Regions from separate parts of the Priestia sp. SB1 genome, predicted to be linked through region 3. Evidence: riboswitches for the same ligand, from Rfam matches in the RefSeq annotation. Region 3 holds a riboswitch; each other region holds the start of a gene.
What was found. Region 3 has a riboswitch for cobalamin ahead of metE (5-methyltetrahydropteroyltriglutamate--homocysteine S-methyltransferase). Riboswitches for the same ligand answer to the same signal wherever they lie in the genome.
Positions count from the first base shown of each region.

Region 1 (3,121 bases), on a different contig from region 3:
TATTATCTAGAGAAGCCCTTATTTCTAAGGGCTTTTTCTCATTTTGTCTATAAAAATATTATTCTCTTAGTCACATCTTACTCAAAATTAAATACAGACATCTGTCAAATGAATGATACAATAAGCTTATATGCCGTTTTGAGTGGGAAAACCAAAAAAGAGTTCGGCGTACTAACTTCAGAACAACAATAATTTTACATAAAGATGTAAAGATTTAAAGGTTAAAAGAGAAATGTATAAAATCTGTAAAACAAAAGAACAGTTACGCGTTAAACATAGGAGTAAAAGGTTCTTCACGTGTTTTTTCGGATAATAAGAGAAAGTAATTTTGATCATTGAGGAGGAACTTAGAATGTTTGGATTTGATGCAGATGTATCGCCATTAGTGCGAATTAAAGTAATTGGAGTCGGCGGTGGAGGAAATAACACCGTTAACCGTATGATTGAACATGGTGTACAAGGGGTAGAATTTATCGCCGTTAATACGGATGCTCAGGCGCTTAATTTATCTAAAGCAGATGTGAAAATGCAGATTGGTGCGGCATTAACGCGAGGATTAGGTGCAGGAGCTAATCCAGAAGTAGGAAGAGAAGCTGCAGAAGAAAGCAGAGAGCAAATTCAAGAAGTACTGCAAGGCGCAGATATGGTATTCGTAACAGCTGGCATGGGGGGAGGCACTGGTACTGGAGCAGCTCCGGTTATTGCCCAAATTGCCCGTGAACTAAATGCTTTAACAATTGGAGTAGTTACTCGCCCTTTCAAGTTTGAAGGAAATAAACGTACCAAGCAAGCAGTAGGCGGTATTACTGCGATGAATGAATCGGTAGATACCCTTATTGTCATTCCAAACGACCGCTTGCTTGAAATCGTTGATAAAAAGACACCTATGCTTGAAGCATTCCGTGAAGCAGATAATGTTCTTCGCCAAGGTATTCAAGGTATTTCAGATTTAATCGCTGTTCCGGGGCTGATTAACCTTGACTTTGCTGATGTAAAAACAATTATGTCTAATCAAGGATTTGCGCTTATGGGTATCGGACGAGCTTCGGGATCAGATCGAGCAATTGAAGCAGCGAAAAAAGCGATTTCTAGTCCGCTGCTAGATGCATCGATTGATGGAGCAAGAGGCGTGCTGCTGAACATTACGAGCGGCAGCAGCCTGAGTCTTTACGAAGTACAGGAAGCAGCAGATATTGTCACGTCCGCTTCTGATCAGGACTTAAATATGATTTTTGGATCTGTGATTAATGAAGATTTAAAGGACGAAATGATGGTAACCGTTATTGCCACTGGATTTGATGATGAAGATATTTCACCATCAGCTTCCACTTCTAGAGTTTCAAGAGCACGCTACTAAATTAAATAACCAGCTTTTATGGTGGCAATTGTTTTTCAATTGCCTTAAAAGGGAATCCGGTGAAAATCCGGAGCGGTCCCGCCACTGTAACAAGGAGCCTTATGTCAAAAAGCCACTGTCTATTTAGAGACGGGAAGGCGGTATAAGGCAATGACTTGAAGCCAGGAGACCTGCCATAAATCGCAGCACACAATAACCTACGAGGATAGGGAGGTGTTTTGGCAGAATCAAAAATACGATAAACAAGGGATACGTTTATCTGAATTTGTTGTGAAGGCAAGCACTTCTTTTTAGAAGTGCTTTTTTTTGTGTATTAAAATAGAAGGTGGAAAAATGAATGATAAATAATAAAAAACTTGTATCTATGATATTTCTCGTGTTACTTTGCCTCACTGCTTGCGCTCCTAATGAAGAGAGCGTAAGTATAAAAGAAAGAAAGAAAACGGATAAAAGTGTGACGTTTTTATTTAATTTTACATCTGCAACGCTTGATCCTCATACGGACGATAATTATACAGCAGTTCGTGGGGGAGTAGGGGAGACGCTTGTTAAAATCAACGACGATTTAAAAATAAAGCCTTGGCTTGCTGAAAAGTGGGAAACGAAAGATAACGGCCTTACATGGACATTTATGATAAGAAAGAACATCATGTTTCAAAACGGAAAAGCGCTGGATGCAAATGCCGTTAAGTCTTCTCTTCAAAGAACGATAGACCAAAGTTATGCGATGAAAAACGCTTTAAATATTAAAGAAATGAAAGCGAACAGTCATGCGCTGACAATTACATTAAAAGAACCAATGCCTAAATTTCCTTCTGAATTAGTGCATCCAAATACAGCTATTATAGATGTTGATGCTTCTAATATAGCTAAGAAGCCCATTGGTACGGGTCCATTTCGCGTCTTGTCTTTTGATCAAGGAAATCAAGTAAAATTAGAAAGATATGAAAATTATTGGGGTGGAAAAGTGAAATTGAAAAGTGCGATCTTTGGATTTAACGAAGATGCTAATGCGCGAGTTGCTGCTCTTCAATCTGGAACAGCCGATATTATTTATCGCCCGCCTTTAGAAAGCTTGGGCACTTTACAAACAGATCCGTCTTTTAAAGTAAGTGGAGTACCTAGTGTGCGCACCCATTTATTGCTTTACAATCAAACCAATGACGCATTAAAAGACGAAAATGTAAGAAAAGCTATCGATACCTTATTGAACCGAAAAGAAATTGTTAGCAGCATCATGAACAATCAAGCGGCAGCGGCTCGAGGTCCATTTTTACCCCAATTTCCTTTTGCTGATAGTACTGCTAATGAGCAAAGAGGTATGACATCTGCTAAAAAATATTTAGAGAAAGCAGGCTATCAAATCAAAAATGACAAAGCAATCAAAAATGGAAAGCCACTATCGCTCTCTCTTGTCACATACAGTTCTTTGCCAGAACTGCCTTTAATTGCTCAGCTTCTACAGTCTAATGCCAAAGAGTTAGGAATTACTATTAAGATTCACCTAGTTGAAGATAGCGATGAATATGTAATGGCAAAAGATGATTGGGATTTAGCATTGTACAGCCTTATCACAGCACCTAGAGGAGATGCCAGCTATTATTTAAGTACGAACTATTTGCCCGGCGGTGGTTTAAATGCCAGCCGGATTAATGATGATACGCTAACAAAAATGATAGAACAGTTAAATTCAACAGTAGATGACGCAAAACGAGATCAGTTAGCCAAACAAGCAACCGCTTTGATTAATAGAAAAATGCTGAC
Region 1 is NZ_JBBJSS010000012.1:32,797-35,917, forward strand. It holds gene ftsZ (cell division protein FtsZ) at 353-1,357, shown strand; cobalamin riboswitch at 1,360-1,550, shown strand; gene nikA (nickel ABC transporter substrate-binding protein) at 1,695-3,121, shown strand, end outside.
Region 1: linked by a shared signal. The riboswitch ahead of nikA (nickel ABC transporter substrate-binding protein) and the one ahead of metE (5-methyltetrahydropteroyltriglutamate--homocysteine S-methyltransferase) in region 3 are both predicted to bind cobalamin.

Region 2 (3,121 bases), on a different contig from region 3:
AAAAGGCATGAGCGTTATTGCTCCCGTGTCATTTATCTTCTGTTCATACATCGTATATTGGTCAGGATGGACGACAATTTCTTGGCTTCTAGGATCACAGCTTCTAATGGTTGTTATCTACGTAGCATTTAAGAAATACGTACCAACTGACGTTGTAAAATTTGCACAGCAGCTTAAATCTGCTTGGTGGCTAGTTGCTTATTATATTATTATGCTTGTTATCTCTTACCTAGGCTCATTTGGTGGAGGACAAGGTGTGCTAAGCAACCCGCTTGACTTAATTTTAATTGCTCTTGTTTCAATCGGTATTTTCTACTGGGCGAAATACACGGGTTTACCAAAAGCAGTTATCGATACGGATGATTAATAAAAAACACGGCATGAATTCATGCCGTGTTTTTCGTTTGTATAGGGGTGTACTCTATTTATTTATCAAACAGCCACGTTTTTAAGATAGCAGCATACTCACGAAAGTAGGCTTGAAGTTTAATTGAATTTGGTGTCTTTGCACCTAAAGGATAAACGTCAAAACCTTGACGCTTGGCAATAATAGAGGCGCGAAATAAATGAAAATCACTGCTAACAAGCACGACTTTTTTGTGTTGAATATCAACTTTCTTTTTAGTGAAAGTGAAATTCTCAAAAGTAGAAGTTGACTGATCCTCTTTTATCATTCGATTCTTTTTAATTCCTTCTTTTCGTAGAAAACGATAGGCTGCTTCTGCTTCAGAAATTTCTTCATCGGATCCTTTTCCACCCGTTACGATAACTTTTGTTTGTTTATGAGTCTTTAAATAAGATAAAGCCGTTTTTGCTCGTTCTTTTAAACTAGGAGACATTTGATCTCCGTCTACTTTGGAACCTAAAATGAGCACATAATCTGCTTTTTGCGGAACAGGCTGATGAGCGGTTTGATACATACAAAAAGACATGATTGCTATGTAAAGAACAAGCAAACTAATAAAGATATAAATGATTTTTTTCTTCAACTACGAGCACCTTCCTAGCTATTTCATAAGATGTTTGGAAAATAATTGTTATTATAGCATACGAGACCCAAATAAGTATAAACACAGTAATATATAATAATAGAAGAAAATCGTTATTGTGAATGGTTATAAAATTCGTTACAATAAAGAATAAATGATTTTAAAAGTGCCTCTAAGGAGGATAATAGGGAAATCGGTGTAAATCCGGTGCAGCCCCCGCTACTGTAAATGTGGATGAACCTGCAAAGACCCACTAGTCAAACTAGGAAGGATGCAGAAGTAAAATGAAGCATAAGCCAGGAGACCTGCTTTTAAAAACCCCTTATTTTTCGGTGGGAGAAATAAGTCAAGACAATGTGTTAATGAGCGCATGACCAAACCTTGACTTTTACAGTTAAGGTTTTTTTATGTGATAGGGAGTGGAAAAAGTGAAAAAAGGAAAACCTCTTATGATTCAAGGAACGCACTCAGACGCTGGAAAAAGCATGATTGCTACAGCGTTTTGCCGTATTTTTAAAGAAGACGGCTATCAAACTGCACCGTTTAAATCGCAAAATATGGCGCTTAATTCATACATTACAATGGATGGAAAAGAAATTGGAAGAGCGCAAGGAATTCAAGCTGAAGCGGCTGGAGTAGAAGCAACAACCAATATGAATCCTATTTTAATTAAACCAACTCGTGATCATGAATCTCAAATTGTCGTTCATGGAAAGCCGCTTCGTAATATGTTTGCTTTTCAGTATCGGCAAGAATTTTTTAATGAAGGTTTGAACGTTATCACGGAGTCTTATAAAGAGCTTGCCAATCATTATGATCGAATTGTGATTGAAGGTGCTGGAAGTCCTGCTGAAGTGAATTTGAACGATCGGGAACTGGTAAATATGCGCGTAGCAAAGATAGCCCAAGCCCCTGTTGTGTTAGTAGGAGACATTGATAAAGGAGGGGTTTTTGCGAGTCTGGTGGGTACTCTTCAATTGCTTCCAGATGAACATAAACCTAGAGTAATTGGAGTGTTAATCAATAAATTCCGAGGAGACTTAGAGCTTTTAAAACCGGGATTGAAGTGGTTTGAAGAATACACGGGAGTTCCGGTACTAGGAGTGATTCCTTATATGCACGACGTGGAAATTGACGCTGAAGATTCGCTATCACTCAGAAATTACTCAACGCTTGTGAATCCGTTAAAAGAAATCGATATTGCGGTTATCTCGTATCCTCGCATCTCAAATTTTACAGACATTGATCCTCTAAGCTTAGAAGAAGACTGTCATGTGAGACTTGTAACCAAGCCATCACAACTAGGTACGCCTGATTTAATTGTTTTACCAGGAAGCAAAAATACGATTGAAGATGCGCAGTTTTTACAAGAAAGCGGCCTGGCTCTAGCCATTAATCAAGTCTTGAACGCAACGAACGCTCACGTTATTGGCATCTGCGGGGGATATCAAATGTTAGGCGAGACAATTACGGACCCCGATGCAGTAGAGTCCCGGATTGAATCTATTAAAGGGCTGGGTTTGCTTCCAGTGGAAACCGTTATGACAACCAGCAAAAAAACAGAAAGAGTTTCTGGATATGTTCAGTTAGAGAGTGAGAAGGTTTCGATTGAAGGCTATGAAATTCATATGGGAAAGACGGTTTCTAAAAGCATAACGGAAGCCTTTGCGGTGGTAGATGATCAAAAAGAAGGAACGGTTAAAGACAACATCATTGGCACGTATGTTCATGATGTGTTTCATAACGATGCTTTGCGCAGAGCTTTGCTTAATCAAATTCGTAAACATAAAAAATTGCCGCCTATTACGGATACATTCAACAGTCGCCTGCAAAAAGAGGAGTCTTTTTCAAAAGCAGCAGCATATGTGAGAGAAGCTGTAGATATGGAAAAGCTGTATCATTTAATAGACAACTATAAAAGCCCGGAGCAAGCACAAAAAGTGTAGCTTGTAGAGGTTTTCGCTTGTTTTTTCACCGAGAACTTTAGTACGCTATTCTACGTTGCCTAGTTCAACAGTCTAGCACTCGTAACAAATAAAAGATGATTGTTTCCAATACTATGTAGGATGGAAACATGGTTTATGGACAGGAAAATGAATGGTTAATGTAATGTAAAACATCACGCCTCGTTT
Region 2 is NZ_JBBJSS010000005.1:240,767-243,887, reverse strand. It holds gene WKH56_RS19440 (APC family permease) at 1-367, shown strand, start outside; gene WKH56_RS19435 (YdcF family protein) at 426-989, opposite strand; cobalamin riboswitch at 1,137-1,316, shown strand; gene WKH56_RS19430 (cobyric acid synthase) at 1,409-2,935, shown strand.
Region 2: linked by a shared signal. The riboswitch ahead of WKH56_RS19430 (cobyric acid synthase) and the one ahead of metE (5-methyltetrahydropteroyltriglutamate--homocysteine S-methyltransferase) in region 3 are both predicted to bind cobalamin.

Region 3 (3,121 bases):
AGCTGCTTCAGCTCTTTTTGCACGTCTTGGTGATTTCGAAAAGATGATCCATTTAATGCTTGAATCGCCTGTTTGTTTACACTTATTTCTTTTTCAATTGCTTCTTTTCCTTGCTGCACCGCTTTTGTTAAAAGCGTGATTTCCTTTAGCTTTTCATCTGCAAAAGACAGCGCGTTTTTTAGAATTGGCTCAATGGTTTTTTCGCTTTTCACCGTGACAGGAACATGTAATAAACTTGATGAAGGCTGCAGAATCAAACGGTCTTTTGATACAGCTTCTTCAATTTCACTGATTGTTAAAAGCTGTTCGTCCAAGTTTTCACGCCAAATGTTTCGTCCGTCAATCACTCCTGCTGCCAGCACTTTATCAGTTGGAAAACCATATTTATTAAGCGCCGTGAGATTTTCGCCTCGGTCATGTACAAAATCCAATCCAATTCCGTGAACAGGAAGAGCAACTACTTCTTTATAGTAATCTACGCTGTCAAAATACGTCTGCAAAATGACTTTTACATTCGGTGCCGCTTTTTTCAAAGCTTCATAGACTTCTTTATAGAGCGCCAGGTCTTCTTTTGATAGCGTTGTAGCTAAAACCGGCTCATCTATTTGTACCCACTCTACTCCTTCTGCCTGAAGCTCAGCTAAAATAGTCGCATACAGAGGAACAAATTGTTCAACTACTTTTTTAAACTCACTTTTTTTATATCCTTTTGACAGCTTCACAAATGTTACTGGACCTAAAATAACGGGTTTGCCTTTGATATTCAGCTTTTGTTTTGCTTCTTTGTAAAATTGAAGCGGGCGATTTTCTACAAGTGCCGGCGTACATTCCTCAAGCTCGGGTACGATGTAGTGATAATTTGTGTTAAACCATTTTGTCATCGTAGAAGCTACCGCACCTTTTGTTCCTCGCGCGATGTCAAAATACGTTTCAAGCGATACCGGGCCTCCGTTATATTCAAAGCGCTTTGGCACCAAACCAAACATAGCGGCTGTATCTAACACGTGATCGTATAAGCTAAAATCGCCGACTGGAATTAATTCAATTCCTGCGTCACGCTGTTTTTTCAGATGTCCTAGACGAAGAGCTTCAATTTCCTGAAGAAAGATATCTTTCTCTAGCTTTCCTGCCCAAAACTGCTCAAGCGCTTTTTTCCATTCTCGTTTTTCACCAATTCTTGGATAACCTACATTTGAACTTTTTACACTGCTCATTTTTTCCACTCCCTGTATATTTTTTTATCGCTAAACTAAAAAATCTCCCTTTTCGAAATGAAAAGAGAGATGATACGCATACTTAACTAAAGTTGAGATAGCCTGTTTTTCTCAACACGTATTCCTCACTCCTCTCTATATCCCGTAGAGCTTAAGTGCATACAACAGGCAGGTCTCCTGACTTAGGTTCATCGCTTCCTATCCCTTCCCATTTCAACATGAAACAGTGGTTAATAAGTTGCTCCCCATTACAGTGGCGGGACCGCGCCGGCTTTTCACCGGTCTTCCCTTTTAAGCTGCGTACATTCGTTACACAGCACCTGATGCATTTCTATGAAATTGTTCATTCAAAACACCTTTACATAAAATAAAAAGCCTCTCTATTATGAATAGAGAGGCATAGTATCTATGAAATCCTCTCTTATTTTTCAAAGCTGTACGCTTTGCAGGATGTAGCACCTTTTTAACAAGATTGTTAAATGGTTGCCGGGCTTCACAGGGCCAGTCCCTCCGCCTCTCTCAATAAGAGTTTTAATTGTTTATAATATTTTGAATGTAAAGTCATCTTAACACCTTACATTTATGTTGTCAAAAGAAATTTCAAAAAAATTAGTTTTCAGGAGGCGTTGACGCTAATTTTTGCCTTAATAATTTGTAATCATCTTTTCGATGTGTTTCGATCAAGTCTTTTGCTCCTTGATGATACCCTGAAGAATAAATGTACTCTACCGCCGTTTCGATAAGCATTCTCTTTTCTTCCGCACATTCTCGGTCCATTAGGGGGAACAGTCTACCTAAAAGGTCATTTAAATCTTCCTTAATAAAACGATTGAGTCCTTCTTGCATCTTTTCGTTTGCCATGATAGCTCCTCCATTTGCTGTGTATGTTCTAAGTTTCTATAAACAGGCATTTCACTGTGAATGTTAAGATAAAGTTAAGTCATTAAACAGTATATCAAGTGAATGTTTTTCTTCAATTACATATGTAATACAAATATATGACAAATATAGAGAATATATCATCATTCACTATCTATTATAACGCTTGGCTTAGCCTTCTGCTACAAGGTTTCGTACGGTTTTCCAAAAGAGGTTGAGACATAACGAAGTGAATCCAATCTAAAGGCAAATGGGATTCATGAGCTGAATCGCTTGTGACACCGCAGTTGATTTCCGTATAAGACTTCGCTTTCCGCGGGCGGTCGCTGAGCCTCCTCGTCGCATAAGCTCCTGTGGGGTCTCACCTGTTCCGCTTTTCCCGCAGGAGTCTTCGTCTTGTCCTCCAATCACCTACTAGAAAGACCTATACACATGAAATCTACGTTTACCCTAATAAAAAAATGAACCACTAATCAAGATGCTTGATTAGTGGTTCATTTTTCATTTCGCCTAAAACCCTTTTTTCCCAGCCTCTTTTTTTTGAACCTAGCTTTCTACTTTCTTGTTTTTACAAACAACTTCTTCGAGGTCGTCCAAAATCCTTCCAAAGAAGAGGTCCTAAAATGTCGTACCGGCTAACAAAAAACTCCGTAAAATTATAATTATTTAAAATTAAAGGCGGTTCAAAATCAAGGGGAGCACCCGCGCCTCCTGATAATACAAAATCAGTGCCTCTTCCAAGCGTAAACGACCCGTTTCTGTTTTTTCTAATAAACTGCTCGTCATACGCATGCACGTGGCTAACTAACACTTTTTTCACGCGATGTTCTTGAATTAAATCAAAAAATTCTTGACTTTGAGGAGTCGTTACAGGAAAACCTCCCAGGTCTGACCACCGGCCAATATTTGGCTGCGCATGCATGGCTACAACGGTATTACGAGGAGCATCCTCTAGCTGCTGCTCTAAATAATTCAGCTCTCTATCTGTAAATCCATATATTTTATTCTTGGGACTGATGATATTATTT
Region 3 is NZ_JBBJSS010000006.1:398,356-401,476, forward strand. It holds gene metE (5-methyltetrahydropteroyltriglutamate--homocysteine S-methyltransferase) at 1-1,214, opposite strand, end outside; cobalamin riboswitch at 1,365-1,553, opposite strand; SAM riboswitch class I at 1,633-1,743, opposite strand; gene WKH56_RS23980 (hypothetical protein) at 1,824-2,075, opposite strand; gene WKH56_RS23985 (hypothetical protein) at 2,334-2,504, opposite strand; gene WKH56_RS23990 (metallophosphoesterase family protein) at 2,662-3,121, opposite strand, start outside.

Region 4 (3,121 bases), on a different contig from region 3:
TTACCACTATATCCAATCGAACATGGTTCTGCTTTAAGAAAGGAATATTTAATTAGTGTATTTTTATGCAAAACAAAGAGCAGGAAGGGACTATGATGTCTGTACTTTCCTTTCCTAAAAAAGAAGCCGGCTGTCCGGATTCTTTTTTTAATAAATACTATATATTTTTTACTGGTGAAGCAACAGTTGGTAAAAAAAGCACCTTTTTTAAAGAGGTATAATACGGCTTAAACCTTTTGTACATTTTGTTCATTTACAGAAGTTAAAATGTTTTTAAATTTTTAAAAGTTTCTTGTGACAAGTTTTGTAGAATGGGTTTTCAAAAGGATATGGTTTCGTCATAATGTGGATATAGCGATCACTACAATAATCGGAGGCGAATCTTTTCATGTGGGTACTGACGGTATATGCTGGAAAAGAAATGAAAATGTTTGAATTTGAAACTGAAACGCAGGCGAGAGAAGCTTTTGCCAAAACAAATGGCTGTAAAGTTCTTTCAGAAGTCGTGTATTATAATGATCCTCATTTAACATTAGTAGCTATATAATGAAAAAACAAGAGCTGACTTTATGCTCTTGTTTTTTTATAGCTTCTTGTATCTTACGAAAAGAATAGAGTTGAAATAAAAAAAAATGTACGCTATGATATGGTAGTTACTTCTATTATTCTGATAGTTTAAAAGGTTCATATATATCAAACAGCAACAGTAAAGATGCCAAGAAGGCTTAATAGGGAAACTGGTGAAAGACCAGTACTGCCCCCGCAACTGTAAGTGTGGACGAACGAGTATAACCACTGTGGAAAAATCACGGGAAGGTTCTCAAGTAGAATGATACACAAGTCAGGAGACCTGTCTTTATTGTGAAGTTTCTATTTCTCCGGGGAGCGGGAAGGGAAACGTTGGCTTAAAGTGGCATTTGTGTACACTTTTATTCTGACGTTTTACCCGCTCGCATATTAGCGAAGCGGGTTTTTCTCGTAGCACAAAACTACATATCGTGCAAAAAAGGTGCGCAATGTTCACATTGCGTTAAATGGGAAGTCTGGTGTGAAGCCAGCGCGGTACCCGCCACTGTGAAGAGGAGCTGATTGCATATGCCACTGTATTCGGGAAGGCGCAATCAAGTAATGAATCGAAGTCAGGAAACCAGCCTTTTTCTAATGCGAAGCTTACCCTACGGGATATAGGTGGAAGTGCAAAAACTTAGTTTGAATTTTCTGCGCCTCTATCATTGATAGAGGCGTTTTTTTAGTAAAGGAGCGAATGAGTGTGACGACTTGGAACTTGAATGCAACAAAGCATCACGTATTGATTTGTAATGGAAGCAGCTGTATGAGAAAAGGTGGAGAAGAAGCCACGCAAGCTATTCGAAATAAAGTGACTGAACTGAATCTAGATGAAGCGGTTCACACAACCCGTACGCGCTGTAACGGAAGATGCAAAGATGCTCCTGTAGCTATCGTGTACCCTTCAGGAGATTGGTACAAGCAGGTCACTGAAAACGTAGCTCATCGAATTGTTGAAGAACATTTAGCAGGAGGCTGCAGTATAAAGGAATCACTTATTTATGAATATGATCAAAACGGTTTTGTTTCTCCGGAAAAGAGTGACTCCATAGAAGGAATTGACAAAGTAAAAAGTAACGCATAAAGGAGGAGCTAGCATGAAAGGTAAACTGTTAGTTATTGGATTCGGTCCAGGAAGCTTTGAACATATTACACAGCGAGCAAGAGAAGCCATTCAAGAAAGTGATATGATCATTGGTTATAAAACCTATGTGGAATTAATTCAAGGACTATTAACGAATCAGCAAATTATTAGTACAGGAATGACCGAAGAAGTAAGCCGTGCACAAGAAGCCGTAAAGCAAGCTGAAGCGGGAAAAACCGTGGCGGTCATTTCAAGCGGAGATGCAGGAGTATACGGAATGGCCGGCCTTGTGTATGAAGTGTTGATTGAAAAAGGATGGAAAAAAGAAACGGGCGTAGAGCTGGAAGTGATTCCTGGCATTTCGGCTATTAATTCATGCGCATCCCTCCTTGGGGCGCCCGTGATGCATGATGCCTGTACGATTAGTTTAAGTGACCACCTTACGCCTTGGGAGTTAATCGAAAAACGAATCGAAGCAGCTGCACAAGCAGATTTTGTAGTAGCTTTTTATAATCCGAAAAGCGGAAGACGCACAAGACAAATTGTGGAAGCGCAAAGGATTTTATTAAAATACCGTTCCCCCGATACGCCTGTTGGTCTTGTGAAAAGCGCTTATCGTGACCGTGAAGAAGTGGTAATGACCAATTTAAAAGACATGTTAAATCATGAAATAGGCATGCTGACTACCGTTGTTGTCGGAAATTCATCTACGTTCTTTTACGATGACTTAATGATTACACCGCGCGGGTATCAGCGGAAATATACCCTCAACCAAACAGAGCAGCCGCTAAGACCGCATCAGCGACTTCGAAAAGAAGCAGAACCATGGGCTCTTGATCAAGAGGAGACTGTAAAGCAAACGGCTTCAGCTATTGAAGATGTTCAGAATACAAAAGAAGAAAAAGCAGCTTCACGAGCTCTGGCAGAAGAAGCGCTTCAAGCAATTTTAGGTGAAACTACTTCACCGGTCGTACACCAGCCAATTGAGTCTATTTTTGAAGTGGCAGTTAGTCCAGGGCTTGCGAATAAGAAGTTTACGCCCGTTCAAATGACAACACTAGCAGAAGTTGTTGGTGAAAAAGGTACGATGGAGTATACGCCTGACCATCAAATCAAACTGCAAATTCCAACGGCTCAGCCAGATGTGATTATTAAAAAGCTCCAATCAGCTTCCTTTTTACTATCTCCAGTCGGAGACGTGTTTACAATTAAAGCGTGTGATTTTTGTGATGGAGAAAAAAGTGACGCCATCCCGCATACGGAACAATTACAAAAGCGTCTCGGTGGAATGGACATGCCAAAAGAGCTGAAGCTTGGTATTAATGGATGCGGTATGGCCTGCTACGGTGCTGTTCAAGAAGATATCGGCATTGTCTACAGAAAAGGTGCGTTTGACTTATTTTTAGGGGCTAAAACGGTTGGACGAAACGCCCATTCAGGTCAAATTGTGGCGGAAGGCATAGCGCCCGA
Region 4 is NZ_JBBJSS010000004.1:55,952-59,072, forward strand. It holds gene WKH56_RS15365 (M42 family metallopeptidase) at 1-37, shown strand, start outside; gene WKH56_RS15370 (hypothetical protein) at 66-221, shown strand; gene WKH56_RS15375 (hypothetical protein) at 389-547, shown strand; cobalamin riboswitch at 694-872, shown strand; cobalamin riboswitch at 991-1,170, shown strand; gene WKH56_RS15380 ((2Fe-2S) ferredoxin domain-containing protein) at 1,271-1,651, shown strand; gene cobJ (precorrin-3B C(17)-methyltransferase) at 1,665-3,121, shown strand, end outside.
Region 4: linked by a shared signal. The riboswitch ahead of WKH56_RS15380 ((2Fe-2S) ferredoxin domain-containing protein) and the one ahead of metE (5-methyltetrahydropteroyltriglutamate--homocysteine S-methyltransferase) in region 3 are both predicted to bind cobalamin.